Regions from separate parts of the Agrobacterium sp. 22-226-1 genome, predicted to be linked through region 2. Evidence: predicted binding sites of a transcription regulator. Region 2 holds the regulator's gene; each other region holds the start of a gene.
The links. Region 2 encodes PhoB, which activates phosphate uptake and scavenging genes when phosphate is short. Its sites were predicted from a motif close to TGTCATNNANCTGTCAT; they were not measured.
Positions count from the first base shown of each region.

Region 1: a site for PhoB is predicted at 2,574-2,590, ahead of ACQZ5K_RS17135 (bifunctional 2',3'-cyclic-nucleotide 2'-phosphodiesterase/3'-nucleotidase). Genes of this name have one in related genera too.
Region 3: a site for PhoB is predicted at 2,209-2,225, ahead of phnC (phosphonate ABC transporter ATP-binding protein). Genes of this name have one in related genera too.

Region 1 is NZ_JBNWCP010000009.1:196,802-207,366, forward strand. Features, by position in the region: gene ACQZ5K_RS17130 (DUF2087 domain-containing protein) at 1-334, shown strand, start outside; gene ACQZ5K_RS17135 (bifunctional 2',3'-cyclic-nucleotide 2'-phosphodiesterase/3'-nucleotidase) at 507-2,495, opposite strand; gene ACQZ5K_RS17140 (PilZ domain-containing protein) at 2,686-3,021, opposite strand; gene ACQZ5K_RS17145 (DUF1203 domain-containing protein) at 3,119-3,586, opposite strand; gene ACQZ5K_RS17150 (DUF4344 domain-containing metallopeptidase) at 3,751-4,638, shown strand; partial or broken gene ACQZ5K_RS17155 (DNA-binding protein) at 4,693-4,905, shown strand; gene sseA (3-mercaptopyruvate sulfurtransferase) at 5,029-6,450, opposite strand; gene ACQZ5K_RS17165 (alanyl-tRNA editing protein) at 6,467-7,204, opposite strand; gene ACQZ5K_RS17170 (cysteine synthase A) at 7,217-8,254, opposite strand; gene ACQZ5K_RS17175 (cryptochrome/photolyase family protein) at 8,377-9,816, opposite strand; gene ACQZ5K_RS17180 (DUF982 domain-containing protein) at 10,006-10,275, shown strand; gene ACQZ5K_RS17185 (methylated-DNA--[protein]-cysteine S-methyltransferase) at 10,411-10,565, shown strand, end outside.
Region 2 is NZ_JBNWCP010000001.1:351,001-361,565, forward strand. Features, by position in the region: gene phoR (phosphate regulon sensor histidine kinase PhoR) at 1-679, shown strand, start outside; gene ACQZ5K_RS01750 (substrate-binding domain-containing protein) at 875-1,909, shown strand; gene pstC (phosphate ABC transporter permease subunit PstC) at 2,173-3,657, shown strand; gene pstA (phosphate ABC transporter permease PstA) at 3,654-4,976, shown strand; gene pstB (phosphate ABC transporter ATP-binding protein PstB) at 4,991-5,806, shown strand; gene phoU (phosphate signaling complex protein PhoU) at 5,903-6,628, shown strand; gene phoB (phosphate regulon transcriptional regulator PhoB) at 6,659-7,342, shown strand; gene ACQZ5K_RS01780 (GcrA family cell cycle regulator) at 7,712-8,245, opposite strand; gene ACQZ5K_RS01785 (acetylornithine transaminase) at 8,677-9,876, shown strand; gene argF (ornithine carbamoyltransferase) at 9,934-10,565, shown strand, end outside.
Region 3 is NZ_JBNWCP010000001.1:107,327-117,891, reverse strand. Features, by position in the region: gene phnK (phosphonate C-P lyase system protein PhnK) at 1-724, shown strand, start outside; gene phnL (phosphonate C-P lyase system protein PhnL) at 729-1,436, shown strand; gene ACQZ5K_RS00540 (transferase hexapeptide repeat family protein) at 1,433-2,050, shown strand; gene phnC (phosphonate ABC transporter ATP-binding protein) at 2,285-3,145, shown strand; gene phnD (phosphonate ABC transporter substrate-binding protein) at 3,231-4,136, shown strand; gene phnE (phosphonate ABC transporter, permease protein PhnE) at 4,208-5,194, shown strand; gene phnE (phosphonate ABC transporter, permease protein PhnE) at 5,194-6,543, shown strand; gene ACQZ5K_RS00515 (DUF1045 domain-containing protein) at 6,815-7,513, shown strand; gene ACQZ5K_RS00510 (alpha-D-ribose 1-methylphosphonate 5-triphosphate diphosphatase) at 7,510-8,646, shown strand; gene phnN (phosphonate metabolism protein/1,5-bisphosphokinase (PRPP-forming) PhnN) at 8,643-9,242, shown strand; gene ACQZ5K_RS00500 (AraC family transcriptional regulator ligand-binding domain-containing protein) at 9,330-10,370, shown strand.

The sequences.
Region 1 (10,565 bases), on a different contig from region 2:
GCCGGCAGCCAATGAGGGCAGGGTGCTGAAGACCGTTCGTGTCTTCGACGCCGCCGGCCGGCTGATGCAATGGCCGGCCCGCCGCTCCCAGCAGGAACTGTGCCTCTGGTATCTATGGGCGAAAATTCCCGCCGGGCGGAGCTTTTCAGAGCGCGAATTCAGCAGCTTTCTGGATAGCCTGCACCTGTTCGGGGATGCGGCCATGCTGAGGCGCGACATGGTCGGCCTGAGGCTCATCCGCCGTAACCGCGATGGCAGCGATTATCGGCGCATCGAGCAGAAACCGCCATTGGAACTACCGCTTCTGCTGCGAGCGCTCGGTGGGCGCGATTGAGGGGATAGCCCTCGGTATTGCCGATAGTTTTCATCAAACTCGGCGTCATCCTCGGGCTTGTCCCGAGGATCTGCTACGGATTGATTTTGTTGACGTGGTGAGATCCTTGGGACAGGCCCAAGGATGACGGCAGAGCTTCACCCTGCCGCCAACAGCCGAAGGGCCGCAGCCCTCAAAGAACCAGACGGAACTTCGCGAAACCTTCCGCACCGTCGCCGGCATCCTCGATCTTCGCGCCCTTGATATCGGCCGCATAGTGGCGGCCTTTGGGGCCGGTCTCGAAGATCGCCGTGGTATTGGCCACCGGCGCAAAGGACCAGTTCGCATCCGCAGACGGGTTGATGGTGCCCTGATCGATGATATAGCGCACGATGACGTCGCGGTTGGTATCGGGGGCCACGAAGATCACCTTGTCGCCGGCGATATCGGGGAATTTGCCGCCGCCGCTCGCCCGGTAATTATTGGTCGCCACCACGAATTTCTGTTCGGGATCGATCGGCTTGCCTTCAAATTGCAGGTTGACGATGCGGTTGCTGTCCGGGTTGACGGCCTTGCCGTCCTTGTCGAATTTCGCCGGTTTGGAAATGTCGATCTGATAGGTCACGCCGTCGATGACATCGAAATTATAGGACGGGAAGTCCGCATTCAGCAGCGGCGCATCCTTTGCGCCGGCCTCCACCGTATTGAACATGCCGGCCGACATTTCCAGCCAGTTCTTCACCTGCGCACCGTTGATCAGCACCGCCTGCACCGTGTTGGGGTAGAGGTAAAGATCGGCGACGTTCTTGATGGCGATATCACCGGCGGGGACATCGGTATAATAATCCGCACCGCCGCGACCGCCGGACTTGAAGGGGGCTGCCGCCGAAAGCACGGGCAGATCCTTATATTGCCCTTCCTTCAGCATGTCCTTGGTGTACCAGGTCTGGGCATTGGAGACGATCTGCACGGAAGGATCGTCGGCCACCAGCGCGAAATAGGAATAGAGCGGCGCGGAGGTCTTGCCGACGGGACGGCGCACATAGGCAAGGGCCGCCTCGTGATCGGCCTTGGCGGCGGCGAGGACTTCCGCCTTGTCTGTGAAATCGGCGACGACCTTGCGGTTTTCGTCGCGGTGGTAGATCGGCCGGGCTTCGGAGGTGAAGTCGACGATCTTCCAGCTCTTGCCGTCCTTTTCGAGCAGCAGGTCGATGAGGCCCATATGCGAGCCCCAGAAACCGGCCATCACCGCCGGCTTGCCCATCAGCGTGCCCTTGACCGCATCCGCGCCCTCGATGCCGTCCCAGGTCTTCGGACCGGGGAAGACGAGATGCTGGTGGCCGGTGAAGATCGCGTCGATGCCTTCGACACCCGCCAGATAAAGCGAGGCGTTTTCCATGCGCTCGGTCTGGCCCTTGCCGTCGATACCGGAATGGGAAAGGGCGATGACGATATCCGCACCTTCCTCCTTCATGACCGGCACCCAGGCTTTCGCTGCCTCGACGATATCGCGCGTCTGCGCCTTGCCCTCGAGGTTCTTGGAATCCCACATCATGATCTGCGGCGGCACGAAGCCGATGATGCCGACCTTGACCGGGCTCGTCACGCCGCCGCCGTCGCGGATCTGCTTCTCCAGAATGACATAGGGCTTGAAGAACAGCTCGTCGTTCTTCGGATCGGAAGCAAGCTGGCCCTTGGTGAGGTTGGCGCAGACGTAAGGGAAGCCCGCACCCGCCAGCGTGTTCGACATATAGTCGAGACCGTAATTGAATTCGTGGTTGCCGAGCGTGCCGCAATCGTAACCCAGCACGTTCATGGCGTTGATCACGGGGTGCTTGTCGCCGGCCTTCATGCCGCGCTCATAGGCGATATAGTCGCCGAGCGGGTTGCCCTGCAGGAAGTCGCCATTGTCCACCAGCATCGAATTTCCGGCTTCGGCGCGGATGGTGTCTATGATCGAGGCCGTGCGCGCCAGTCCCATCGTGTCGTTCGGCTTGTCGGCGTAATAATCATAGGGAAAGACGTGAACATGGATATCGGTCGTTTCCATGATGCGCAGATGCGCCTGGTTGGCCGCCGCACGCGCAGCAAAAGGGTGCAGCATCACCAGCGCCGAGGAGGCTGCGATGCCGCCCAGAAGCGAACGCCGGGTAATGGGGTGGAGAGCGAGAAGCGACGACATGGGAACTCCTTCGGATGAAGCTTGCTCTGTCTTGAAAATGACAGGGTAGAAGCAATCGCAGAGGAGTCCATCACCAAAATGACAGGCCCGTGACAGATGGGCCGGTTTTCAACCGTTTGATAAATTTTTTATCACGGAAGTGCGGCGCAGGTGTCGCCGCACCGGAGAATGCGCATTGCTGCGCTCAGGATCAGCGGGCGAGGGTCGGTTTCACTTCTTCGTGAAAGAAGCGGAAATAGGAGGAGAGCTGCGCCAGCGTGTTGGTGGAAAGCTTGAGCTGCAGGCCGAGGCGGTTCATGTGCTGCCATTGCACGACGCCCTCGATGAAGCCCAGATCCTCACTCTGCACCTTGACCCGGCTGCCCTTGGCCGCGGCGAAAGGCCCGTCCAGCTCGAGCGCCATTCCGGTGGCGGAAAGATCGACCACACGCCCTCTGGTCGACTGGCTGAAATAATGCACGGTCGCAAAAATTCTGGTCTTGCTGCGGGGCGCGGTCCGTGTCGCCATATTGAGGTTGTTTGTCATTTCGCTGCTCAAATCAATTGTTTCCGATACCTGCATCATGGCGCGGAAAACTTGAGAGCCGTTTAGTTCTTCTCTTAAAATTGCATGTAATTGCCGATTATGCTGTGTCGATACGGCACTGATAGCAATTATTGCGGGCGGAGCGCACATGCACATAAGCGACATCCGCGCGCTCCAGAAGGTGCCGCGCGCGCGAAACGATCTCGCCTGTCGCCGTCACCGCGCCGGTGCCGTAGACGATGCGGTCATCGGCTCCATAACCGCGCACGATATAATCGGGGCTGTCCAGCATCGGCGGAATGGCCTGCGTCTGCGGGTAGCGCTCACAGGCGTCGGCATGCAGAAACACCGGGCCCGTTTCCGCATAGGGCTGGAGCGAGGGAAAGGGCCGGTAGGCGAGGATCAGCATCTCTTCGCCTTCCCCGATCTGGGAAAGGCAGTGGCGGCAGGGCATGCCGCCGGGAGAAACGGCTTTCTCCGGCGGATTGCCATAGGCGTCGGCGGCTCCAGACCGGTAGGCTTCGGCTTGCTTGGCCGGCATTGCAGTGAAAACGAGATCGGTCATGGCGGAGACCTCCTTGGTTGGGATCGGCGTTGCTTCTTTGCAGCTATGGTCGCGAAACGGATCACTATCCACCCGATTCTTGACAGGCGATGCAACCAGCCCATTGCGTGACTCGTTAGCTTCGGGAATCAGTGACGCTCCTCGTTCCCGGAAGGTCTGATTTTATGTTCCGTCGTTTTCTGGCCGCCGTTCCGCTGGCTTTCGTTTCGTTGACGGCTCCGCTTGAGGCCGAGGCGCAGGTCGCCTCCGGTCTCGATGGCCTGTCCGACGAGCAGCTTCAGCAGGCGGTCAATTTCGTCATCGGCAATGCGATCTTCTCGCTTTATCACGAGGGTGCGCGCATGCTGATCTCGGATTTCGGAACGGCGGACACGGCAAGTGTGCAGGCGCCGGCCGATCAACTGGCTGGCACGCTTATCCTCCAGGCCAACGAGGAATGGCTCGACACCGCGCTCGTCAATGCCACCGACAGCTGGTATCTGGCGCGTGAGGCGGAGACCTTGCCTGAGCATGAAGCCCCGGTCTTCTCCGCGCTGGTGCCCGACAGAAGCCGCGATCGCAACATGGCCTGCCTGATGGTCGGCCGTGACAAGGACGGTTATGGCGATCTGGCCGCCATGATGGGGCTCAACAATGCCGAATTCGACAAATGCGCCGCCGCCTATCCGGGCGTTGCTTCGGCCTGGGAGAATTTTCTGAGCCCCCACCGCAGCCAGACGCCTTCCAGATTTTCCGTCAGCTACGTGCCGCCGCGCGACCCGGAGCTTGAGCCCTACGCCATCATGATCAAGGAATCGAAGGTTCTCGATCTCATCAGCCGCAGTTTTAGCGGCTATGGCTTGAAGGGGGACGTCAAGCTGACGGCCAAATCCTGCGGCCGTCCCGACGTCTACTGGTCGGCGGAAAAGCGCGAGATCACCTATTGCTATGAACTCGGCAAGTTCCAGGCGGAACTGATTGCCGATCACCTGCTGAACACCGTCACGGAAGACAAGGGCGCTGCCGGCGGGCAAATCCCGACGGCCGCCGCAAATCTGGAACGGGAAATCTGAGGCCGGATTGCAGAACGCTGGCAATCTGGCTTCCCGATATGGGAGGAGAGTGCCGTGCCAAAGGTTGTCGTTCGCAATTTCGCCATCTCGCTTGACGGATACGGCGCGGGCCCAGACCAGAGCCTGCAGAACCCGCTGGGTGTGAACGGCGAAGAGCTGCACCAATGGGCCTTCAAGACCCGCACCTTTCATCGCATGTTCGGCAAGCAAGGCGGCTCGACCGGGACGGACGAGGATTTTTCCGAAAAGAGCTTCGAAAATATCGGCGAGAGTCCTTTTCAGCCCAAGGACTTGGGCTGACTGGATTCCTGTGACGAGCACAGGAATGAGGGAGTGGGGACCAGACACTCCTTATCGGAGAATGGCAAGCGTTGCTCTGAATGGCGCTACTCAGTTGCGCAGCGATATCTCCAGAAGCTCGGTATCGGCAAGCGGCTCCACCCAGGCCTCATAGGTGCCGACGGGCGAAAAGCCCATCATCTGGTAAAGCTGCAGCGCGCGCGGATGGTCGAGCGTGTTGGTGGTCACCGTCACCCGTTTCGGATTGTCCTGCCAGGCGGCGTAAAGCGCCTGCAACAGGAACCATTTGCCGACGCCCGCACCGATCGCCTCTTCGAGCAGCCCGAAATAGGACAGCTCGGTCACCTCGTCGCCCGCCTTGTTCAGTTCGAAGAAACCGGCGGGCGCACCATTCATATAAAGAACCGTAACGCTGTTTTTCGGATCGCGCAGAATGGCGGAAAGCTCCGCATCGCTCATGCGCATGCGCTTTTGCCAGTGCCAGCGTTTCCCCACCCGCCAGTAAAGATAGCGGTAGAAATGCAGGGGAATATTGTTGACCCGCATCAGCGCGGTCTGGATGTTGACGGGGATCGGCAGGCTGACCTTCGGCGGCGCCGTCATTTCCAGCTGCGTCACATGCGCCTTCAGCGGTCCGTGCGACAATGTGGGGATTGCATCCGCCGGACCGGTAACCACCGGTGTATCCTGCAATCCGCCCCATTCCGACCATGAGCCGTCGTAAAGCGAATTATCCTTATGACCGAGCGATTCCAGCGCCAGCGTAATGACGGCGGCGGTGACGCCCGAGCCGCAACTGGTGACGACGGGCTTCGAAAGGTCGATACCGGCATCGGTCACCATTTTGCGGATGGCGGTGAGGTCCTTGAAGTGGCCGTTTTCGGAAAAGGCTGTCGCAGGCAGGCTGCGCGCGCCGGGCATGTGGCCGGAGCGCATGCCGGCACGCGGCTCGGCCTCGTCGCCGGTAAAGCGTCCGGCGCCACGGGCATCGGCAATCTGTTTTTCGCCGCTGTCGACGATGCCGCGCATCGCGCCAAGCGAGGTTACGCGTTTCTCGTTGAAATCAGGCGTAAAGGTTGCCGGCTCGATTTCCGGTGTACCGGTTTCAAGCGGCCGGCCTTCGCGTTTCCAGCCGTCGAGGCCGCCATCCAGCACATAGGCCTTGCGCACGCCCATAACCCGCAGCATCCACCACACGCGCGGCGCGGAAAAGAAGCCGGGGCCGTCATAGACCACGATCGTATCGGTGTCGCTGAGGCCGAGCGCGCCAGCCTGTTCCGCAAAGAATTCCGGCGAGGGCAGGGAATGCGGCAGGCCGGTGGTATGATCGGCGATCTTGTCCTGATCGAAAAATACGGCGCCGGGCAGATGGCCGGCTGCGAATTCTTCCGCACCGTTGCGCTTGTGCGCCGGCAGATACCAGGAGGCATCAACGACACGAAACCCGGCCGTGCCGAGCTGCTTTTCCACCCAGTCCGCCGAAACGACGAAACGGCTCTTATCCGTGCTCACGATGTTTCTCCCAATCTCAGGCAACAGCTTCAGGCGCGCCGAAACGAATGCGGAACCGCCTGTTCTCCTTGCCCTTCTTTTCTATCTTCGCAATGTGAATATCGCCCACTTCCTGCGTTTCGGAAACATGGGTGCCGCCGCAGGGCTGGCTGTCGATGCTGGAATTTTCGCCGATGCAGACGAGGCTGACGCGGCCGAGGCCCATCGGTGGCCGCACATTCTTGGATTTGACGATGCCCGGATTGGCCTGCAATTCCTCGTCGGTGATCCATTGCAGGAAGACGGGATGGTTGGCTTTCACCAGTTCCATCAGCTTTGCCGTCACCTCGTCCTTGTCGATGGTTTCCGACATGTCGAAATCGACACGCGATTCATCCTCGCCGACGGCGGCTCCGGTGATCGGCCACTGGCAGACGACGGAGAGCAGATGGCAGGCGGTGTGCATCCGCATCAGCTTGTAACGGCGCGGCCAGTCCACATGCAGGGTCAGTTTTTCGCCGATATCAGGGGAAGGCTGGCCTCCGAGCGGCATATGGACGATCACGCTTTTGTCGGCGCCGTTTTTGGTGATACCGAGTTCGATGCGCGAACCATCGGCCCGCTCAAGAAAACCGCTATCGCCCGGCTGGCCGCCGGAGGTGGCGTAAAAGCAGGTCTGGTCCAGCTCTATGCCGCCATCCTCATGCACCGCCGTGACGATCGCTTCTGCGGTGGAAAGATAAAAATCGTCACGGAACAGGGCATTCACAGGCATTTCGGCATGTCCTCAAACGGTTTCGTACGGAACCGCAATCTCGCTTTTCGTCGCCAGCCACTGCGGAATGGGAAGCCCCTTGGAGCGCAGGAAATCCGGATTGAACAGCTTCGACTGATAACGATTGCCGTAGTCGCACAGTATCGTCACGATTGTATGCCCCGGACCAAGCTCGCGGGCAAGGCGGATTGCGCCGGCAATGTTGATGCCGGAGGAGCCGCCGAGGCAAAGCCCTTCCTTCGTCACCAGGTCGAACAGCACCGGCAGCGCCTCCGCATCCGAAATGCGATAGGAGAAGTCCGGCGTAAAACCTTCCAGATTGGCGGTGATGCGCCCCTGTCCGATGCCTTCGGTGATAGACGAGCCTTCGGATTTCAGCACGCCGTGCTTGTAAAATTCATAGAGAGCCGCACCCTCGGGATCGGCAAGGCCGATCTTGATGTCGGGGTTGAAATCGCGAAGGCCATCGGCCACGCCCGCAAGCGTTCCGCCGGAACCGACCGAGCATATGAAGCCATCGACCTTGCCATCCGTCTGGTCCCAGATTTCGGGGGCCGTCGTTTCGATATGGGCCTGACGGTTGGCGATATTGTCGAACTGGTTGGCCCAGATCGCGCCGTTTTCATCGGTCGCGGCGAGCTGTTTTGCCAGCCGGCCGGAGACCTTCACGTAATTGTTCGGGTTGGAATAGGGGGCGGCCGGAACTTCGACCAGCTTGGCGCCGAGAAGCTTCAGCGCATCCTTTTTTTCCTGGCTCTGCGTCTCGGGAATGACGATGACCGTCTTATAGCCCAGTGCATTGGCGACCAGCGAAAGACCGATGCCGGTATTGCCCGCAGTACCCTCCACAATGGTGCCGCCGGGTCGCAACTGACCGCGCCGCTCGGCATCGCGGATGATATAGAGTGCGGCACGATCCTTCACCGACTGACCGGGATTGAGGAACTCCGCCTTGCCGAGGATTTCACACCCCGTCGCTTCAGAGGCGGCTTTCAGACGGATGAGCGGCGTGTTGCCGATAGCACTGAGCGCAGAGGAGTGAATGGTCATGATTGAGCCTTCTTGTCTGAGCGGAAATTAGGTGCCGTTATGTCCCGTTACAACCGCTTCAACGCAAGAAATTATCTTCCCGGCTTTGGCTTAGCCACGCAAAATTTTGCCGATACCCAATTTTATGCGTTCTTCTTGACGTCGGCATAGGCCGCAAGCGCTCTTTCCCGCGCTTTTCCATGGTCGACGATCGGCAGCGGATAGGTCTTGCCAAGTTCGATGCCCGCCTTCTTCAGCGCCTCTTTCGGCGCTTCGAACGGCTTGTGGATGTATTTTCGCTCGAGCTTTTCCAGCTCCGGCACGAAACGGCGCACATAATCGCCGTCGGCGTCGAATTTTTCGCCCTGCAATATGGGGTTGAAGATGCGGAAAAACGGCGAGGCGTCCGCGCCCGAACCCGCCACCCATTGCCAGTTGGCGGCGTTGGAGGCCGGGTCCGCATCGACAAGCGTGTCGCGGAACCATTTCTCGCCCTTCCGCCAGTCGATCAGCAGATGTTTGATGAGGAAGGACGCCACGATCATGCGCACCCGGTTGTGCATGGTACCGTGTTTCCACAATTGCCGCATGCCGGCATCGACGATCGGATATCCCGTCATCCCGCGGGTCCACGCCGTGAAGGATTTTTCATCGTCTCGCCAGCGGAAGGCGTCGAAACTGTCGTTCCAGTTCTTCTCGTCGAGTTCGGGAAAATGAAACAGCAGGTGATAGCAGAATTCGCGCCAGACGATTTCCTTGCGAAAACGGCTGATATCGTTTGAGGCGATGTGGCGGGAAAGCCCCTTCGTCGCGTGCCAGATGGTAGAAGGCGATATTTCGCCGGACGCCAGATGCGGGGAAAGCAAAGAGGTTGCGTCCTTTGCCGGAAAGTCACGGCCTTCTTCATAGCCCTTCAAAGCGCCATCGATGAAATCGTCAAGTTTTTCCCGCGCCCCGCCTTCGCCGGGAGACCATATGTCGCCGAAGTGTTTCGCCCAGTCGGGCTTGGTGGGTAACAGTTTCCAATCGCCAGGCTTTTCCGATTTTGGCCACGTCTTCGGCGCCTTCAGACCCTTCGGCGCATCCGCCGGCGCATGTGGCTCCTCGCCGCCCTCCAGCGCCCGCCAGAAGGGCGTATAGACCCGGTAGGGACCGCCGGATTTCGTCTGCAGCCTCGATGGTTCATGCAGCAGATGGCCGGAAAAGCTGCGCACCGTCAGGCCGTCATCCCGAAGCGTCTGTTTCAGCGCCTTGTCCGTCGCCATGCCGGCAGGATCGTATCGGCGGTTCCAGAACACCGTCTCGGCACCCGTTTCGGATATCAGATGGCGCAATGTCTCGCCGGCGTCGCCGCTGAGAAGCAAGAGGCGGCTGCCGATTTTTTCCAGTGCAGCGGTAAGGGACGTGAGGGAGTGGTGAAGCCACCATTCCTGTGCGCCGCCCAGCGGGCCGCAGGATTTTTCCCTGATATAGACGGGGATGACGGGGCCGCCATGTTCCACGGCGGCAAGCAGGGCAAGATTGTCCGAAAGGCGCAGGTCCTTGCGGAACCAGACGATGGCGGGGGAGGCTGTTGTCGGCATGAAAAGACCCGGTTCACTTCCGCTTGAACGAGTGTTGAAACGCTTTGTTCCGCAAATCGGCTAGAATGGAAAGATGGAGGCACATGGTTTTTCGAGGGTTATTTTTTCGCCCTTGAAACCGCTGATAAAGGGAACCAACTGGAGGAGCCGGCGTTTGTCGCGGGTTAATAGAGCATGGAAGTGCAATCAATGTTGCTGAATGACGTTAAGTGGGAAAAGCCCGTTACCATCTCCCTCGAAAACGGTGCTCCCAGGATTTTCAATGGCGTTTACGAAGCCTTCGATTTTCTCCAGCACGAATGGCCTGAGCGTGGCGACAAGGTGCATGAACAGGCGCTGCGCCTGTGCCGCGCCTCGCTGATGGGCGACGTGGCGGGGGAAATTGCCCGCACGGCCTTCGTTGCTGCCAGCCGGCAGGCGCAGTGCCTTGTGGAAGAGCCGGGCAAAATCGCGTCCTGAACGGATTTTCGGAACTGATGCGTATAAGGCCACCCGCCAAAAACGGGTGGCCTTGTTTGTTGAGTAGCAGGAAACGGGTTGTTTCGAATGCGGGATATGGCATCGTGCATGCGAAAAAGCGGATGAGCGACGGCAATGAGCAACCATTACGGCTATATTGTTTTTCCCACAGCCCTTGGCCATTGCGGCCTTGCATGGGCGGGGCGGGGCATTGTGCGTCTGCAATTGCCCGGCTCTGACGCCGGCGAGACCGAAAAACTTCTCCAGAAGCGTCTGCCATCCGCCTCCAT
Region 2 (10,565 bases):
CGACCGCATGCGCAGCGACTTCGTCGCCAATGCCAGCCATGAATTGCGCACACCGCTCGCCTCGCTGCGCGGTTTCATCGAAACCATGCAGGGGCCGGCGCGCAACGATCCGAAGGCGCAGGAACGTTTCCTCGCCATCATGCTGGATCAGGCAACCCGCATGAGCAGGCTGGTGGACGATCTCATGTCGCTGTCGCGGCTGGAATTGCGGGCCAACATCGCGCCCGACCAGAAGGTCGATCTCGTTCCCGTCATCGGCCATGTGCGCGATACCCTGCTGCCGCTTGCCGACGAGCTGGATGTGACCATCACGCTGCACCTGCCCGACCGGCCGGCAGAGGTGCAGGGGGACCGCGACGAGCTGGTGCAGGTATTCCAGAACCTCGTTGAAAATGCTTGCAAATACGGCCAGGAAGGCAAGGTCGTGGATGTCTGGCTGCGGGCCGAACCCGGCAAGCCGGTGGAGGTGAGCGTCATCGACAAGGGGCCGGGCATTCCCGCCGAACATGTGCCGCGCCTGACGGAGCGTTTTTATCGTGTCAGCGTCGCCGACAGCCGCTCGAAAAAGGGCACGGGTCTCGGACTTGCCATCGTCAAGCACATCCTCACCCGCCACCGCGCCCGCCTCATCATTAAATCGGAATTGGGCAGCGGCACGGACTTCACTGTGAGATTCTGACATAAAATATGCATCTGCTTTTAATGTCGCGTATATTTATAAATAAAATCAATAATTTAGTTTGTCACAAATCTTTCGTCAAAGTGACATAAAAGGATGGGGCTACGGTGGTTAAGAAAAGGTCGCCGAGCGCAAGCTAAGAGCGAGTGTCGCTATCGGCTGCGTCCACAACAAAGCCCACGACGGGAGAGACAAATGAACATCGTTAAATTTTCCGCAGCAGCTCTGGTGGCTTCTGTCGCCTTCGCTGGCGCCGCCGCTGCTCGCGACCAGATCCAGGTTGCCGGTTCCTCCACGGTTCTGCCTTACGCCAAGATCGTTGCCGAGACCTTTGCCGAAACCTTCCCGAACTTCAAGGCTCCCGTTGTTGAGTCCGGCGGCACGGGCGGCGGTCTGAAGGCGTTCTGCTCGGGCGTCGGCGAAGGCACCATCGACATTGCAAACGCTTCGCGCAAGATCAAGAGCGACGAACTGGCCGCCTGTAAGGCTGCTGGCGTTGCCGACGTTCAGGAAGTGAAGATCGGTTACGACGGTATCGTCTTCGCAATGGACTCTTCCAACAAGGACATCAAGCTCGAGCCGAAGGATCTGTACCTTGCGCTCGCCGCTGAAGTCGTCAAGGACGGCAAGCTCGTTGCCAACCCTTACAAGAAGTGGTCGGAAATCAACAAGGAACTGCCTGATGTAGCAATCGCTGCTTACATCCCGGGTTCCAAGCACGGCACGCGCGAAGTCTTCGAAGAGAAGATCATGGCTGACGGCTGCAAGGAAGCCAAGGCGACCGACGTCATCAAGACGCTCATCACCGACGCCAAGCAGGCTGCTGCCAAGTGCGTTGCAGTCCGTAAAGACGGCGCGGCAGTCGACATCGACGGCGACTACACTGAGACGCTTGCTCGCATCGATGCCAACAAGACCGGCCTCGGCGTTTTCGGCCTCGCTTTCTATGAAAACAACGCTGACCGTCTGAAGGTCGCGACCGTTTCGGGCGTCGTTCCGTCCACCGAAACCGTCGCCAGCGGCAAGTACCCGGTTTCCCGCCCGCTGTTCTTCTACGTGAAGAAAGCTCACCTGGGCGTTATCCCGGGCCTTAAGGAATATGTCGAGTTCTTCGTTTCCGACGAGATGATCGGCCCGGATTCCCCGCTCGCCAACTACGGCCTGGTTGCTGCTCCGGACGCAGAGCGCGAAGAAATCCGCTCGAAGTTCTCGGCCGGCTCCACGATGTAATGAAGAAAGAGGGGTGCGGCTTTGCCGTGCCCCTCATTCGGCTTCGCTTGGGCCGTCGTCCGCGGTTGACAGTTCCTAACCATCGCCATCCACATGATTGTCGATGGATTACAGATGGATAGGATGTATCAACCTTGACGCTTGCCAGACTATGATACAGTCAGGCGGCAGGCATCATGGGATGGTCCAGCGGTCTCGTTTTGATGACTTTTTGATTTGCCCGATATCGCACCGTGCTCTTGAGGCACGCCGAGGGAACTCTAATGAACACATCGATCCTTTTGCTGATACTGGCGCTCATCGGCATCGGCAGCTATCTGCTCGGCAGCCGCCGTGCCGTTGCCCTGTCTGGCGGTCGCCCCTCCAGCATGCATTCCCGTGCCGGTTATCACGGTTCCTACGCGGTCGTCTGGGCGGTGCTGCCCGCGGCGTTCATTCTCTGTGCCTGGCTCATTGTCAGCCCATTGCTCGTCACCTCGGCGGTGCGCGGTAGTTTCCCCGAGGATGTCCGGGCGCAATCCGAAGCGCAGCAGAGCCTGACCTACGGTATGGTGACCTCCATCGCCCGTGGCCTCCAGCGGCTGACACCGGAGGAAACCGCGCAGGTCGAGGCCGACACGGCTGCAGTCCGGCCGCTTCTGGCATCGAAGGGTGTTGCAATCGCCGGCGATCCCGAGCGGTTCATGGTCGATGCCGCACACACGCTCAACAGCATGACCTCCACCAGCCGTATCGCGATGATCGCCGTTGTGCTGCTGGCCGCGCTCGGCGGCGGCGCCTATGCGCTGCGTGCAATCGCGCCGCGTTTCCGGGCGCGCAACCAGGTCGAGAAAGTCATTCTCGCGGCCCTGCTCGTCGCCTCGTCCATCGCCATTCTCACGACCATCGGCATCGTCCTGTCGATGCTGACGGAGGCGATCCAGTTCTTCACCATGGTCCCGGCGCACCAGTTCTTCTTCGGAACGGTCTGGGATCCGCGTTTTGCGGCGGCAGGCGCCACCGATTCCTCCGGCCAGTTCGGCCTGATCCCGCTGCTCGCCGGCACTCTTTATATCGGCTTCGTCGCCATGCTGGTTGCGGTTCCGGTCGGTCTCTTCTCGGCGATCTACATGGCGGAATATGCCTCGCCGCGCTTCCGCTCCATGGCAAAGCCGTTGCTTGAAGTGCTCGCCGGCATTCCCACCATCGTCTACGGCTTCTTCGCGCTCACGACGGTCGGTCCTTTCCTCAGAGACATTTCCACGCAGATCAACGGCCTGGCGACGGGCAACTACGCCAACTTCATCCAGGCGCAGAGCGTCATCACCGCCGGCTTCGTCATGGGCATCATGCTGATCCCCTATGTGTCGTCGCTGTCGGATGATATCATCACCGCCGTGCCGCGCTCGCTGCGTGACGGTTCGCTCGGTCTTGGCGCCACGCGCTCCGAGACGATCAAGAGGGTCATTATTCCGGCCGCTCTTCCCGGCATCGTCGGCGCCGTGCTGATGACGGCTTCGCGCGCCATCGGCGAAACCATGATCGTGGTTCTTGCGGCCGGTGTTGCTGCCCGTCTGCAGCTCAATCCCTTCGAGCCCATGACCACGGTGACGGTCAAGATCGTCAGCCAGCTTACCGGCGACCTTGAATTCACCTCGCCGCAGACGCTGGTTGCCTTTGCACTCGGCATCACGCTTTTCGCCATCACACTTTGCCTGAATATCTACGCGCTTTACATCGTGCGCAAATACCGGGAGCAATATGAATGACCGACATCGTCTCTCCCGCAGCCGGCGCGAGCGCCGTCAACAAGGCCACGCGCCGTGATATCGGCATCAAGCGCCGCTATGCCGCCGAACGCCGCTTCCGTGCCTACGGCATGGCAGCGATTTCCTTCGGCCTCATCTTCCTCTTCCTGCTGCTTTTCTCGGTGGTTTCCAAGGGTTACACCGCTTTCCAGCAGACGATGATCACCGTTCCAGTTGAGTTTTCGGAACAGATCATCGATCCGAAAAATGAGCGCGCCATAAATCCCACTAAGCTGATGACGGCCAATTATCCCGTCATCGCCCGCGATGCGGTCGCCAAGGTCCTGGGTGTTGCGCCGACGGACCGCGCCGGCCTTCGCGCCGTCAATCTCCTGATTTCCGACAGCGTGCGCACGCAGCTTCGCGACATCGTCGTTGCCGATCCCGCCGTTATCGGCACCACGCGCACCGTCACGCTGCTGGCGTCGGGCGACGTCGACAGCGCCTTCAAGGGCCAAGTCGACCTGACGGCGGATGAAGCCAATCGCCGTATCTCGAACCAGCAGCTCGGCTGGATGAACCAGCTCGCCGAAAGCGGCCAGCTCGGCAAACATTTCAATACCGGCATCTTCGTCAACGGCGCGTCGAGCCGTCCGGAAGCGGCGGGTGTCGGCGTGGCGCTGATCGGCTCCTTCTACATGATGCTGATCGTGCTGGTGCTGTCATTGCCGATCGGCGTCGCGGCCTCCATCTATCTCGAGGAATTCGCCCCGAAGAACCGTCTGACGGATCTTATCGAGGTGAATATCAACAATCTCGCGGCCGTTCCTTCGATTGTCTACGGTCTGCTCGGCCTCTCGGTCTTCATCAACTTCATGGGCTTTCCGCGCTCGGCCTCGCTGGTCGGCGGCCTCGTCCTGACGCTGATGACCCTGCCGACGATCATCATCGCGACCCGCGCTGCCCTGAAGGCCGTGCCGCCGTCAATCCGCGCCGCCGCCCTCGGCCTCGGCGCTTCCAAGATGCAGACGATCTTCCACCATGTGCTGCCGCTCGCCATGCCCGGCATTCTGACCGGCACCATCATCGGCCTCGCCCACGCGCTGGGCGAAACGGCGCCGCTGCTCCTGATCGGCATGGTGGCATTCGTAGCGAATTACCCGACAACGCCGATGGATCCGTCCACGGCCCTGCCGGTGCAGATTTACATGTGGGCGAACGAAGCCGAGCGCGCCTTTGTCGAAAGGACATCCGGCGCTATCATCATCCTGCTTCTGTTCCTCATCGTCATGAATGTTGGCGCAATCCTGTTGCGTCGCCGCTTCGAACGGCGCTGGTAGAAGGAGCTTGAGCAATGAACATGTTGTCGGAAGCAGCAGTTGAAAAGGCGCTGGACAAGAAAATGAATGAAGTCTCATACAAGATGATCGGCAAGGACGTTTCGGTTTATTACGGCGAAAAGCGCGCGCTTTACGACGTGAACCTCAACGTTCGGGAAAATACGGTGACCGCGCTTATCGGCCCGTCCGGCTGCGGCAAATCCACCTTCCTGCGTACCCTGAACCGTATGAACGACACGATTGACGGTTGCCGGGTCACCGGCAAGATCACGCTCGACACCGACGATATCTACGATCAGGCGATTGACGTCGTGGAATTGCGCGCCCGCGTCGGCATGGTGTTCCAGAAGCCGAATCCCTTCCCGAAGTCGATCTACGAAAACATTTCCTACGGCCCGCGCATCCATGGTCTCGCCCGCAACAAGGCGGATATGGACCAGATCGTCGAGCAGAGCCTGCAGAAGGCGGGTCTCTGGAACGAGGTTAAGGATCGTCTGCACGAATCCGGCACCGGTCTTTCCGGCGGTCAGCAGCAGCGTCTGTGCATCGCACGCGCAGTTGCCGTCAGCCCGGAAGTGATCCTGATGGACGAGCCCTGCTCGGCTCTCGACCCTATCGCGACCGCAAAGGTCGAAGAATTGATCCACGAGCTGCGCACCAATTACACCATCGTCATCGTCACGCACTCCATGCAGCAGGCGGCGCGTGTTTCCCAGCGCACGGCCATGTTCCATCTTGGTCATCTTGTCGAGGAAAACGAAACCGACAAGATGTTCACCAATCCGGATGACCAGCGCACGCAGGATTACATCATGGGCCGCTTCGGCTGATCCCGGCCGGCGCTTTATCGAAACCGTACAAGACTGGTGCTTCTGCCGTGCCCGCTTCCGGGTACGCGCATGCAGGCCAAGCCGGAGGACTAGACCATGACACAGACAACGACCCATTCGCACATCGTTTCCGTTTATGACGATGAATTGAAGTTTCTGACGCGCCGCATCGCCGAAATGGGCGGTCTTGCGGAGCAGATGTGCGCCGACGCCGTGCGTGCGCTCGTCAATTCCGATGCCGCGCTCGCCCAGAAGGTCATTTCCGACGATGCGATCCTCGACCACGCCGAGCGCGAGATCGGCGACAAGGCCATCGTCACCATCGCCAAACGCCAGCCGATGGCGGCAGACCTTCGCGAGATCATTGGCACGCTGCGTATCGCCGCTGACCTTGAGCGTGTCGGCGACCTTGGCAAGAACACCGCCAAGCGTGTGATTGCGGTTGCCGGCACCGGCGTGCCGCGCAAGCTTGCCCGTGGCATCGAACACCTGTCGGAACTGGCGCTGGTGCAGCTCAAGGAAGTGCTGGACGTCTATTCCACGCGTTCCGCCGAGAAGGCCAATGCCATTCGCGAGCGCGACGAGGAAATCGACGCCATGTACACGTCGCTCTTCCGTGAGCTTCTGACCTATATGATGGAAGATCCGCGCAATATCACCACCTGCACGCATCTCCTGTTCTGCGCCAAGAACATCGAGCGTATCGGCGACCACGCCACCAATATCGCCGAGACGATCTATTACATGACCACCGGCAGCCAACCGGAGGGCGAACGTCCGAAGGACGACAGTTCCAACACGCTCGGTTCGGTGACCGAGTAACAGACAGGCAACGGCTTGCGGAGTTAGTATATGGTGCCCAAGATTGCAGTTGTGGAAGACGAGGAAGCGCTGAGCGTCCTGCTTCGTTACAATCTCGAGGCTGAGGGATATGACGTCGACACGATACCCCGTGGAGACGAGGCAGAAATCAGGCTGCAGGAACGTATTCCGGACCTCCTTATCCTGGATTGGATGCTTCCCGGCGTTTCCGGTATCGAACTGTGCCGTCGGCTCAGGATGCGGCCGGAAACCGAGCGCCTGCCCATCATCATGCTGACGGCGCGCGGCGAAGAAAGCGAACGGGTTCGCGGTCTTGCCACCGGCGCGGACGATTATGTCGTCAAGCCGTTTTCGACGCCGGAACTCATGGCCCGCGTCAAGGCCATGCTGCGTCGGGCCCGCCCCGAGGTTCTGTCTTCGGTGCTGAAATGCGGGGATATCGAACTGGATCGTGAGACCCATCGCGTTCACCGCAAGAGCCGCGAAGTACGCCTCGGCCCGACGGAATTCCGCTTGCTGGAATTCCTGATGACCTCTCCCGGCCGGGTGTTTTCCCGCTCGCAGTTGCTGGATGGCGTCTGGGGTCACGATATCTATGTGGATGAACGTACCGTCGACGTGCATGTCGGACGTCTGCGCAAGGCGCTCAATTTTTCGCACATGCAGGATGTCATCCGCACCGTGCGCGGCGCCGGATATTCAATGGAAGCCTGAGAAAACCGAAACCGATGGTTTCACCCGGGATAAATTCCCCCCAAATCAGAAGGAACGGTGTCGGGCCTTTCGATTTTGAACCTTCCGCACATGCGTATCCTTGTTCTTTTGAAGGCGATAGAAGGTCCGCTGAAAGCCGGATTGCGCGGTGAAACCTGACGGGAGGAGGGCGCGGCACGTCGCCGACAAATTCTGAGCATTTGCCGCAAGGGCCCATCGCGGCTTCACATCCGGAGAATGCGCAAGAACAGGGATTGGGAGCGCCTCTTAAACAACGTGGGCTCCGCGTTTGAACCACTTTGGATTCCGCCATAAAAAAACGGGCCCGAAGGCCCGTAGTTTTTGAGTGTCGAATGCGTGCCGCAACACTCAAGCCTTGCGACGCTCGCTTACCGGCTGGTAGGCAAGCTTTGCATGGAACTTGCAATAGGGCGAAGATTCCAGTGCTTCACAACCGCAGAAATGGAAATCATCCTTCAGCGGATCGCCGACCGGCCACTTGCAGGTGCGCTCCGTCAGTTCCGTCAGCGTCAGGCGGCGGGAAATCGGCGTAACGACATTTTTGGAGGGAACGTAATCGAGAACTTCGGCGGTCTCGATATCGATCTCCTCGTGCAGCGCCGTTGCCGCGCTCGAGCGGTTCAAGGCGCGTGCAGGTGCTGCGCTGACGCGGGTCGCGAAATTCGTCGCGCGCGGGGCAGGGGCAGCGGTGCGCTTGGGCGCGGAACGCGCCGAAGTAACCGGGCCGCCGGCCTTCACGCGTCCCGGCAGGTTGAGGCGATGGACCTTGCCGATGACGGCATTGCGGCTCACGCCGCCCAGCTGCGCTGCTATCTGGCTGGCGCTAAGCCCCTCGGACCACAATTTCTTGAGTTTTTCGACTCGTTCGTCTGTCCAGTTCATGCCGCTTCTCCGCTTGTCGCGTATAATGTCGGCAGAATCCCTCTCCGCCTCGCGGGCGTGCCGCGAGCGTGGTTTCTGCCTGATTTTTGGTGACTAGTTCCGCCGCAATGCAGTCTAGTAATTAGCGATTAACCTAGTGCCACGCAGACTCCGTGGCAAGAGTCGCGGGAATCATCTCGAATCGATTTTCCGGTTTTCCCCAACTTGCTGGCGAGTTGAGTCTGAAAGGCAACACCTTGGGCCTCATCCGCCGCCACCTACTAGGGCTTGAGAAGCCCGGGAAACGCGGACTTTTGTTGACATCGGCAGGCGAAGTGACAATAGTGCCCCTGCCGCCGCGAGGCGGCATTTTTGATTTTCAGGCAAGGGATAACCCCGAAAGCCTATTGACAACCGTCTGACAGCGCATCCGCGCAAGGAGTGATACAGCCATGGCCGAAGCCGCCGCGCCATTGTTCGATACGTTTGCAAGAGCCCCCCTGCGCTTCGAGCGAGGCGAGGGCGTCTGGCTGTTCACGGAAAGCGGCGAACGATATCTGGATTTTGCAGCCGGCGTCGCGGTCAACTCGCTGGGCCACGCCCATCCGCACCTCGTTGAGGCGATCAAGACCCAGGCCGAGAAGGTCTGGCACGTCTCGAACCTTTATGAAGTGCCGGGCCAGGAAAAGCTCGCAAAGCGCCTGACGGAAGCGACATTCGCAGACAAGGTCTTCTTCACCAATTCCGGCGCGGAAGCGCTGGAATGCGCGATCAAGACCGCGCGCCGTTATCATTATTCCAAGGGGCATCCGGAAAAGTTCCGGATTATCACTTTCGAAGGCGCCTTCCATGGCCGCACGCTGGCGACGATTGCCGCCGGCGGCCAGCAGAAATATCTGGAAGGCTTCGGTCCCAAGGTCGAAGGTTTCGACCAGGTGCCGTTCGGTGATGTCGATGCGCTGAAAGCCGCCATCACGGCCGAGACGGCCGCGCTTCTGATCGAGCCCATTCAGGGTGAGGGCGGCATTCGCGCACCCAGCAAGGAATTCCTGCAGCTGCTGCGGTCGCTCTGCGATGAGCATGGCATGCTGCTGATTTTCGATGAGGTCCAGACCGGCGTTGGCCGTACGGGCAAGCTCTTTGCCTATGAGCAGACGGGCGTTGCGCCGGATATCATGGCGGTTGCCAAGGGTATCGGCGGCGGTTTCCCGCTCGGCGCCTGCCTTGCGACGGCGGATGCCGCTTCCGGCATGACGGCGGGCGTGCATGGCACCACCTATGGCGGCAACCCGCTGGCCATGGCTGTCGGCAACGCCGTGCTCGATGTCGTCCTCTCCGAGGGCTTTTTGGAAAAGGTCCGTGATGTCGCGCTGGTCTTCCGCCAGGGCCTTGCTTCGCTGAAGGATCGTTATCCTGACGTTATCGAGGAAATCCGTGGCGAAGGCCTGCTTCTCGGCATCAAGGCCAAGGTTCCATCGGGCGAGCTGTTGCAGGCCATGCGCGCCGAGCATCTGCTGGGTGTGCCGGCGGGCGACAACGTCATCCGTCTTCTGCCGCCGCTCGTCACCACGGCGGAAGAGGCCCGCGAGGGTCTGTCACGCGTGGAAGCGGCCGCCGCTTCCCTGACAGCGAAACAGGCAAAAATCGCCTGAGGAAACAATAAAGGGCGGGCCTCTTCCCCGAGGCTCGCGAGCATGGGACAGTTTGAAATGGCTTCACCTAAACATTTTCTCGACCTGTCGGCCGTCAGCTCGCAGGACCTGCGGGCAATTCTCGACGACGCCCGCACACGCAAGGCCGCCACCAAGGCCGGAACGGCGGAAAAGCCGCTTGCCGGCAAGATGCTGGCTATGATCTTCGAAAAGCCTTCCACCCGCACCCGCGTCTCCTTCGATGTCGGCATGCGCCAGCTCGGCGGCGAGACGCTTTTCCTCTCCGGTACGGAAATGCAGCTCGGTCGCGCCGAAACGATCGGCGATACGGCCAAGGTGCTGTCGCGTTACGTCGACGCCATCATGATCCGCACGACGGATCATTCGCGCCTGCTGGAGCTTGCCGACCACGCGACCGTGCCGGTCATCAACGCCCTGACGGATGACACGCATCCCTGCCAGATCATGGCGGATATCATGACCTTCGAGGAACATCGCGGTCCGGTCAAAGGCAAGACCATTGCCTGGACGGGTGACGGCAATAACGTCCTGCATTCCTTCGTCGAAGGCTCGGCCCGTTTCGGCTACCGCATGACGATGGCCGTGCCGATGGGCTCCGAACCGCATGACAAGTTTCTGAACTGGGCGCGCAACAATGGCGGCGAGATCATGCTGTGCCACGACGCCGA
Region 3 (10,565 bases), 240 kb from region 2:
CCGCGCCGGCTGCCGCAATGTCTCCTTCGAGCTTTATCCCGGCGAGGTGCTTGCCATCGTCGGCGAATCCGGTTCCGGCAAGACCACGCTTCTCAACTGCATTTCCACCCGGCTGATGCCGACGGCGGGCAGCGTGGAATATCGCATGCGCGACGGTTCGGTGCGTGACCTCTATCATATGGGCGAGGCCGAACGGCGTTTTCTGATGCGGACCGACTGGGGTTTCGTGCACCAGAACCCGGCGGACGGGCTGCGCATGGCGGTTTCGGCCGGCGCCAATGTCGGCGAGCGGCTGATGGCCGTCGGCAACCGGCATTACGGCAACATAAGGCAATCGGCCAGCGAATGGTTGGAACGGGTGGAAATCGGCACCGACCGCATCGACGACCAGCCGCGCGCCTTTTCCGGCGGCATGCGGCAGCGCCTGCAGATCGCCCGCAACCTCGTCACCTCGCCGCGCCTCGTCTTCATGGACGAACCGACCGGCGGCCTCGATGTTTCCGTGCAGGCGCGCCTGCTCGATCTGGTCCGCGGTCTCGTCAACGATCTCGGTCTCGCCGTCGTCGTCGTCACCCATGATCTGGCGGTGGCGCGGCTGCTTTCCCATCGCATGATGGTGATGAAGGGCGGCGATGTCATCGAACATGGTCTGACCGACCGGGTGCTGGACGACCCGCGCGAGCCCTACACGCAATTGCTTGTTTCCTCTATTCTGCAGGTTTGACGCCATGCCGACGCCTCTTATCGTTTCGGAAGTCTTCAAAAGCTTCACCATGCATCTTCGCGACGGTATCGAATTGCCCGTTGTGCGCGATGTCAATTTCTCCGTTTGCGGCGGCGAATGTGTCGTGCTCGGCGGTCCCTCCGGCATCGGCAAAAGCTCGATCCTGAAAATGCTCTATGGCAACTACGCCATCGACAGCGGGCAGATTCTCGTTCGTCATGAGGGCCAGGTCATCGATATCGGTAACGCCTCGCCGCGCACGATCCTCGATATCCGTCACCGCACCATCGGTTATGTCAGCCAGTTCCTGCGCACCGTGCCGCGTGTCGCTGCCATAGATGTCGTCGCCGAACCGCTTCTGGCGCGCAAGGTTGCCGCCGATGAAGCCCGCGAACACGCAGCCATGCTGCTTTCGAAGCTCAACCTGCCACGGGAACTATGGTCACTGCCGCCGGCGACCTTTTCGGGCGGCGAACAGCAGCGCGTGAATATCGCGCGCGGCTTCATCACCGACCATGCGATCCTGCTTCTCGATGAACCGACAGCCTCGCTGGACGCCCTTAACCGGCGTGTCGTCGTCGATATGATTGTCGAGAAAAAACAGAAGGGCACGGCACTGCTCGGCATTTTCCATGACGAGGAGGTACGGGAGGCCGTGGCCGACCGCATTCTGGACGTCTCACAGTTTTCTCCCAGAAAGGCAGCGGCATGAGCGTCAAGGTCGGTCTGGAACCGGTCATCCATGAGACCGCCCGTGTCAGCAACTCCTCGATCGGCCGCTATACCGAAATTTCGGAACGCTGCCGCATAGAGGAGGTCGAGATGGGCGACTACTCCTATGTGATGCAGGATGGCGCGATCTGGTGCGCCACCATCGGCAAATTCGTCAACATCGCCGCCTCCGTCCGCATTAACGCCACCAATCACCCGATGCAGCGGGCGACGCTGCATCACTTCACCTATCGTGCCCACAACTATTGGGACGATGCGGAGGATGAGACGGACTTCTTTGCCGCCCGCCGCGCCAAGCGCGTCGTCATCGGCCACGATGTGTGGATCGGCCATGGTGCGACGATCCTGCCCGGCGTCACGGTGGGAAACGGCGCGGTGATCGGGGCGGGTGCAGTCGTCTCAAAAGACGTCGCGCCCTATACCATCGTTGGCGGCGTGCCCGCCCGGCCGATCCGGGAACGCTTCCCGGCGGAACTGGGCCGGCAAATGGATAATCTGAAGTGGTGGGACTGGGACCACGCGGCATTGCGCGTCGCTCTCGAGGATTTCCGTAATCTGGACGCCGAGGATTTCGTCGCGAAATATGGCGGATGAAATCTCCCTCTGCCGAACACCTGCAAATCCCGGGGCACCCCCGGGATTTTTGTTTATGCGATCAAAAAAGACACGCAGATTTGAACGGTCCAAGATTCCTCCCGAAAGCTTTGTCGGCGAACAGGCGGATGCGATATCCGTGAAATCTGTAATATTTTATTCATCAAACTGACATCCACACTTCACGCACCGCTGTTACGCCGAACCCCGTCAAAAAGAAGATTGGACGGGGAAATGAGCTTTCACCTGAAGCAAGTCACGCGCCGTTTCGGCAACCACACTGCGGTCGATTCCGTGAATGTCGAAATTCCGCAGGGCCAGATGGTTGGCGTTATCGGACGCTCGGGTGCGGGAAAATCGACGCTGCTGCGCATGATCAACCGCCTCGTCGATCCGTCCTCGGGTTCCATCCATTTCAACGACAAGGAAGTTTCGGCGCTGAAAGGCGCGGTGCTGCGCAGCTGGCAGCGCGACTGCGCCATGATTTTCCAGCAGTTCAATCTGGTGCCGCGCCTCGATGTGCTCACCAATGTCATGCTCGGTCGCCTCAATCACCGCTCGACGGCGCTCAGCCTGTTCAACATCTTCACCAATGACGAGCGCCTGATGGCGATCGCCGCCCTGGAAAGGCTTGGCATCGAGCATGTGGCCATGCAGGCTGCCGGCACGCTTTCCGGCGGCCAGCAGCAGCGCGTCGCCATCGCCCGCGCCCTGATGCAGTCTCCGAAGATGGTTCTGGCCGATGAGCCTATCGCTTCCCTCGACCCGCTGAACGCCAAGATCGTGATGGATGCGCTGCGCGACATCAACGAACGCGAAGGCATTACGGTCATCACCAACCTGCATACGCTGGATACGGCGCGCAATTATTGCGAACGCATCATCGGCATGTCTCAGGGCCGCGTCGTCTTCGACGGAACCCCTACTGAGCTGACGGCTGCGGCCGTCACGGAGATTTACGGAACCGATTCTCAAGGGTCCGGCATCGACGAGACGATGACCTCGACCAGCATCAATATTCCCGGCGCGCAGCTTCCCGCGCGTCCGGTGCAGCAATCTGCCGGCCCCGAACCGCTCGCTCTCGCCGGGCTCTGAGGAACCGCTCAGCATCGTTTGCGCCCGCGTCAAGGGCCGATATTTCACAACAAACTCCGGCTCGCCGGGAAACAGGAGAAAGTCCATGTTGAAGAAAGTCCTTCTTTCGGCAGTCGCCCTTGGCGTTCTGGCCGGTTCCGCCATGGCTCAGGACGTCAAGGTCCTGCGTATCGGTCTCGACGGTTCCGAGAACGAAGCCGACATGATCCGCAGCACGAAATGCGTTGCCGATGGCCTGAAGGCCGCGACCGGCGTTTCGGAAGTTCAGGTTTTCCCGTCGCCGGACTATAACGGCGTCATCCAGGGCCTGCTCGGCGGCACCATCGACATCGCGTCCATGGGCGCTTCCTCCTACGCCAAGATCGCGCTCGCAGACCCCAAGGCCGTCGATCCGATCCTGACCTATACGGGTTCTGACGGTTCCAGCGGTTATTACACCATCATGGTTGCCCGCAAGGACAGCGGCATCAAGAAGCTGGCAGACGCCAAGGGCAAGAAGATCGGTTTCGCCGATCCTGACTCCACCTCCGGCTTCCTCGTTCCGAACGTCGCTATCCCAAAGGAAACCGGCACGCCGATCAAGGAATTTTTCGCTGAAACCGGCTTCGGCGGCGGCCATGAGAACCTCGTTCTCGCCGTTCTCGACAAGAAGTTCGACGTTGGCACCACCTTCGGTTCGGGCGTTGGCAAGTGGGAAGAGGGCTATTCCGGCGGCAACCTTCACCAGATGGTGAAGAAGGGCAACCTCGACATGGACGATATCGTCGAAGTCTGGAAGTCGCCGCTGATCCCGAACGGCCCGCTGATGGTCGCCAACAAGCTCGGCGACAACATGAAGAAGAAGGTCGAAGACTTCTTCATGGAACTGCCGAAGAAGGACCTCGCCTGCTTCCAGGGTTACACGCAGGGCAAGAACACCGCCTACATCAAGGTCGATCCGTCCTTCTACCAGACGATTATCGACGCCCGTAAGTCCGTTATCGGCGGCTGATCCTGACGGAATGTTCTGAAAGCGGCGGTGCCCTATGGCATCGCCGCTTTTGCCAATAAAGGAAAAGCGGCATGGCGACCACACTGCAACAGGGTACCCTCACGCCCGAGGGATTGAGCGCATCGTCCCGAACGGTCATGCGTCATTATCAACAGCAGCTTGCGACGCGGCGGGTCTATACCGTCATTTCGCTCGTGGTCTTTCTAATCATTCTCGCGGCATCGCTGAATTTCGCCAACGAGGCAAATTCAGGCAAGTTCTTCGAGCGCCTGCCATATTTCTTCGATTTTCTAAAAACGTTTGTGCCGGATAGCCCGCTTGAAATCTTCCGTGCAATGTTCGATCTGCCGTCGCCCTATGACAATGGCTCGATGAAATACAATTACGTCGCGGATCGCGTCTATGTCACCGACAGCTTTTACATCCCGCATTTCATTTACCAGCTGATCATCACCCTCAACATCGCATTGGTGTCGACGATCATCGGCACAAGCTTCGCCTTCGTGCTCTGCTTCTTCGCCTCCACCAATCTCGTCGGCGCCGGTCTCGTGCGCTTTGTGGTGCGCCGGGTCATGGAAGTGCTGCGCGCCTTCCCGGAAATCGTCGTCGCCGGGCTGTTGACCGCCATTCTATCCATCGGTCCAATCGCCGCGATTATCGCGATTTCTGTCCACACGATCGGCGCTTTGGGCAAGCTGTTCTTCGAAGTGGTGGAAAATGCCGACATGAAGCCCGATGAAGGCCTGCGCGCCGCTGGCGCCAACTGGCTGGAGCGGGTGCGCTTCGCCATCGTGCCGCAGGTTCTGCCCAATTTCGTGTCCTATGCGCTGCTGCGCGCCGAAATCAACGTGCGTGCCTCCACCATCATCGGTGCCGTGGGCGGCGGCGGTATCGGCGAGGTCTTCCGGCTTTCGATCGGTAACGATCATGCCTCCAAGACCTATGCCATCATCATCCTTCTGCTGATCACCATCATCGCCGTCGACCAGTTTTCCGGCTGGCTGCGCCGCAGGCTGATCGGCCATCAATCCTTCGAATTCGGACGGGGAGCGGCCTGATGTCGTCCAGCTTCATTCTCAACACCGCCGACCGCGAGAGATTGGCGGCCGCGCATCCGCACGTGTTCAATCGCGGTTTTATGCAGCGATATGGTCTGCTCGTCGGCCTTCTCACTGTCACCTTTTATCTCATCGGCTGCTTTTTCTTCTTCAATGTCGGTCCGGCCTTCATGCAGGGTCGGTGGGATCGTGCCTCGAGTTATGTTCAGGACTGGTATTCCTGGCGCGCCCAGCCGCGCCTGCGTTTCGAAGACGGCAAGGTGGAGCCGCAATGGTCCAGCCGCGGGCAATATCCGGTTGATGCAAAGATCGACTGGCTGCAGCCCCTGCCGGGTGGTGGCTACAGCGTCGTTTATGCGGGCATGGAAAATCGCCTCGACGTGACCCCGACCCGGGTGGATGTCTATGTCGACGGCAAGAATTATCCCGTCATCATCAATGGAGAACAGGCCCGGGCATCCGACGACGTGCCGCAGGAAATCCAGCAGGACGGCAACAAGGTTCTCGTGCATTTTGGTTTTGCCGGACAGGCGGAAATCCGCACCAGTCAGGTCTATGTCCAGCGTCGGTTCCTCGGATGGGCGAATTTCCTGTTCGACACCAAATCGGAATTCTGGGGCAAGGGCTATGGTGAACTCGCCGCTCTCGCGCTGTGGGGAGAAAGGCTCGATCCCGAGCGCTCCAATATCGGCCACATGGTGGATGATTTCCTCGACAACAGCGTCTGGCAGCATGCCGATATTCTTTCCAAGCTAATGCAGACGCTGGTTATGGCCTTTGTGGGCACGCTGTTCGGCACGCTCATCGCCCTGCCGCTCGCCTTCATCGCCGCGCGCAACATCACCGCCAACAGGGCCGCAAATTGGGGCATGAAGCGGCTGTTCGACTTTCTGCGTTCCATCGACATGCTGATCTGGGCGCTGTTCTTCACCCGCAGCTTCGGGCCCGGACCGATCCCCGGCATTGCCGCGATCTTCTTCACCGATACCGGTGCGCTCGGCAAGGTCTATGCCGAGGCGCTGGAAAATGTCGACGACAAGCAGCGCGAGGGTGTCAAATCGGTCGGCGCTTCCCCGATTGCGGTCAACCGTTTCGGCGTGCTGCCGCAGGTCCTGCCGGTCTTCATTTCGCAGTCACTCTATTTCTGGGAAAGCAACACCCGCTCCGCCACGATCATCGGCGCGGTGGGCGCGGGCGGCATCGGTCTGAAACTACTGGAGGCGATGGGCACCAATGCCGACTGGGACAAGGTCGCCTATATGGTCCTGCTTATCCTCTTCGTCGTTTTCCTGTTCGACCACATCTCCAATTCGCTGCGTTCACGCCTGATCGGCAAAACACAGCACTAGCTCTGAAGGGATGGAATGGCGAACGTCGTAATGATGTTCGTCATCTCCGCCGGACACTCGCGCAGTCCCGATTTATGCCGGCCGTATCCCGTCATCATCTCCGCCTGTGTCTTCAGCACATTCGGAAGCTTGCCGCATTTCCAATGCGCTTTTTTCCTTCGGCATCATCATTCTGTCACGGAAACCAATTACCTCGCACTCCTGACCTTGCGGGAAGCCGGCGAGTCACGCCAAATAGCTTCTCATCCCTGGTCTCCCATGACACTGAAGAGTGCTTGCCGTGCGCTATGCCATCTATTTTTCTCCGGCTAAAGATCACCCGTTGACTGAGGCAGCGTCACGCTGGCTGGGCCGCAATGCATTTTCCGGCACGCTGCATGACGACCACGACGACTATGCCGACATGACGGAGGAGCCACGCCGTTACGGTTTCCACGCGACCCTGAAGGCTCCTTTCGAGCTTGCCGAAAAATACAGCGAAGCGGAGCTGCTCACGGCCTTCGAAGATTTCGCGGCCAGCCAGTCCACCTTCGAAATTCCGCGTGTCGTCGTCGGTGCACTCGGGCCGTTTTTTGCACTGGTCCCGGACCGCACCTATCAGCCGCTGCAGGATTTTGCCGCCGAGATCGTCGATCATTTCGACCGGTTTCGCGCGCCCCTGTCGGAGACCGATATTGCCCGTCGGCGGCCACAGATGCTGACGGAGAGCCAGCGGCAAAATCTGTCTCTCTGGGGTTATCCGCATGTCATGGATGATTTCCGTTTTCACATGACGCTGACCGGCCGCATCGACGAGAGCGAGCAGCCCGCCATGCACGAGGTGCTTTCGGCGCGGTTTTCCGAATTCACCGATCGACCTCTCAGCATTTCCGGCCTCGCTTTGTTCATTGAAGAAACGCGCGGCGCGCCCTTTACCGTTCATAGCTGGCACCCCCTTGGCCAGCCACCAAAGAAAGATGCGAACCCATGACCGAGCACGCCCTTTCCAATGCCCGTATCGTTCTGGAAGACGATATTATTCTGGGCTCCGTCCTGATCCGTGACGGCAAGATCGCCGATATCAGCGAAGGTGCTTCCAAAACCGGCGAGGACCTCGAAGGTGATTATTTGATCCCGGGTCTGGTAGAACTGCATACCGACCATCTTGAGCAGCATTATTCGCCGCGCCCCGGCGTGATCTGGGACAAGATCGCCGCCATTCAGGCTCATGACGCGCAGGTGGCTGCCTCCGGCATCACCACCGTATTCGACTGCCTGCGGCTCGGTTCGGATGAAGACGGCGGCTTCAAGAAGGGTGAAATGCGCGAAATGGCTGACGCCATCGAGGCCGCGGCGGATCAGAACCGCCTTCGTTCGGATCACCTGCTGCATCTGCGCTGTGAAGTCGCCTCCTCAGATGTGCTGGAACATTTCGAAGACTTCGAAACCGATCCGCGCGTGCGGCTGATTTCGCTGATGGACCACTCCCCGGGGCAGCGCCAGTTCCAGTCGATGGATCAATATATCTTCTATTACCAGAAGAAGCGTGGGCTGAGCGACGAGGCTTTCGCCGAGTTCGTGCGGCGTCGGCAGGCGGCGTCGGCGGAATATTCCGCCAAGCACCGCGATTATCTGGCCGCCCGCTGCGCCGAGCGCGGCATCACCGTTGCAAGCCATGACGACGCCACCGAAGCGCATGTCGGCGAGGCTATCGGCCACGGCGTGAAACTGGCGGAATTCCCCACCAGCGTCGAGGCCGCAAAAGCCTCGCACAGCGCCGGCATGAGCGTGCTGATGGGTGCGCCGAACATCGTTCGCGGCAAGTCCCACTCCGGCAATATCGCCGCCCGCGATCTTGCCGAGATCGGCGTGCTGGATGTTCTTTCTTCCGACTATGTGCCCTTCAGCCTGCTCTTCGCGCCATTCCTGCTCGCCGATCAGGTAGAAGCCATCAGCCTGCCGGAAGCGCTGCGCATGGTCACCGCCACGCCGGCGCGCACCGTCGGCCTTCTTGATCGCGGTCGTATCGCGGCGGGATTGCGGGCCGATCTGGTCCGGGTTCACCGCGAGGATGGTGTGCCGGTCGCCCGTTCCGTCTGGCGTCAGGGCAAGCGCGTGGCATGACCGACGATGGGCAGGATAGCCGGCGCGCGGCATCGCCCGGCACGATGATCGTGATTGTCGGCCCGAGCGGGGCCGGCAAGGACACGTTGATGGACTATGCCGCAGCGCGACTGTGTGGGCGGCCGGGCTTTCACTTCACCCGCCGCGTCATTACCCGCAGCGGCGATGCGGGAGGTGAAAACCACGATGCCGTTTCGATGCACGAGTTCAACCGGCTGGAAGATGCGGGCGCCTTCGCGGTGTCTTGGCAGGCGCATGGGCTGAAATATGGCATCCCGGCCGCTGTCTATCGTCACCTCAATGCGGGAGACGTGGTCATCGCCAACGGTTCGCGTTCCGCCCTGCCGCATTTCGGCACCGCCTTTTCCCGTCTTAAGGTCGTGAACATCGTTGCGCGGCCGGATGTGCTGGCAAGGCGGCTGGAGCAGCGCGGGCGGGAGAGCCGGGACGATATTCTCCGGCGGCTGGAACGCAGCTCGTTGACGGTCGCTGGAGATTTCGACGTTACGACCGTCGATAATAGCGGCGCTATCGAAGATGCCGGCCAAGCCATCATGCAGGTGCTGGAGCAAAGCGCAGACACCGACCGCACTTAAAATCCCGGAGCCGGGCTGCTCGACAAACGCTCTCTCAAGGCTTACCATCACGCGACAATTTCCAAACATGGTACGCCAAGGCGAGGGATGCCCGAGAAGAGGGTCAGTGGCGAGATAAGTGTGGTGGCCGGTCTGGCTGCCGGCGTCAGCAATTATGCCCGGTCACGGGGCATAGATATCGCGCCAATCTGCAAGGCTCTGGACATTGATCCAGCCATATTCAGCAGCCTGACGGAACGCATCAGCCTCGATAGATTTTCCCGCCTGCTCGAAACCTGCGCACTGATTTCCGGCGACGACGCCTTCGGTTTGCAATGCGCCTCCACCTTTCCAGCGGGTGCATCCGGCGCGTTCGGATATGGGCTGATCAGCGCACCGACGGTACGGGCGTTCCTGCGTTTTCTTCAGGACCATGTCTATTACGCGACCAACAACAGCAATTTCACAATGGTAACGGATGCCACGCAGGTAACCCTGTCATGGTCCTTCGCGCCGGTTATCGCCAAACGCGATCAATATGTGGATTTGTCGCTCGCCGTCCTGGTACAGCGTCTCCGTGATATTCTCGGAGATCGTATCAACCAGATCGAGATCGGTCTGGAGCGGCCGAAACCGAATAATATTCAGCTATTTAAAGAAAGAATGACCAGACGCGTCAGTTTTTCCCAGCCGATCCATACCATGCGTCTGCCGGTATCGCTTCTCGATGTGGTCAATCCGAATGCGGATGAGCGGCTGTTCGAGCTGATGAACCTGCAATGCCGCATGTTGCGACCGGAAACATCGGCGGACGCGACCCATTTCATTGATCAGGTGAAGCGGTATATGCAGATGCGGCTCTCGGATGCCGAGCTTTCGCTCGGCGAGATCGCTCCCTATTTCAACCTGTCGGAACGGAGTTTTCAACGGCGGCTCGCAGAGCTCGGCACCAATCTCAACGAGATAAAGGACACCATTCGCAAAAATGCCGGTTTCAAACTCCTCGTGGAAAGCGATCTTCCGGTATCCGACATCAGTTACAGGCTTGGCTATTCGACACCCGGTGCGTTTTCGCGTTCCGTTTCCCGCTGGTTCGGCGCGACACCGACCGACATTCGCAAGAAACACGCGCATCATTCCGCCGGATGATACATGTTGACGGCATCAATATTTCGAAATGACCCATTAAATTTGAGAAATATGTCGGTGCTCATCGCAATATGTGCCGAAACATAACAATAAAACGAAAAACTTGGCGCGAGATGTTATTCTATCGGTGAGGCACATCGCCTATTAGAGCGCCGCATATCCTTCGGGTGTGACGAAAACATTCCAGAGCTTTGA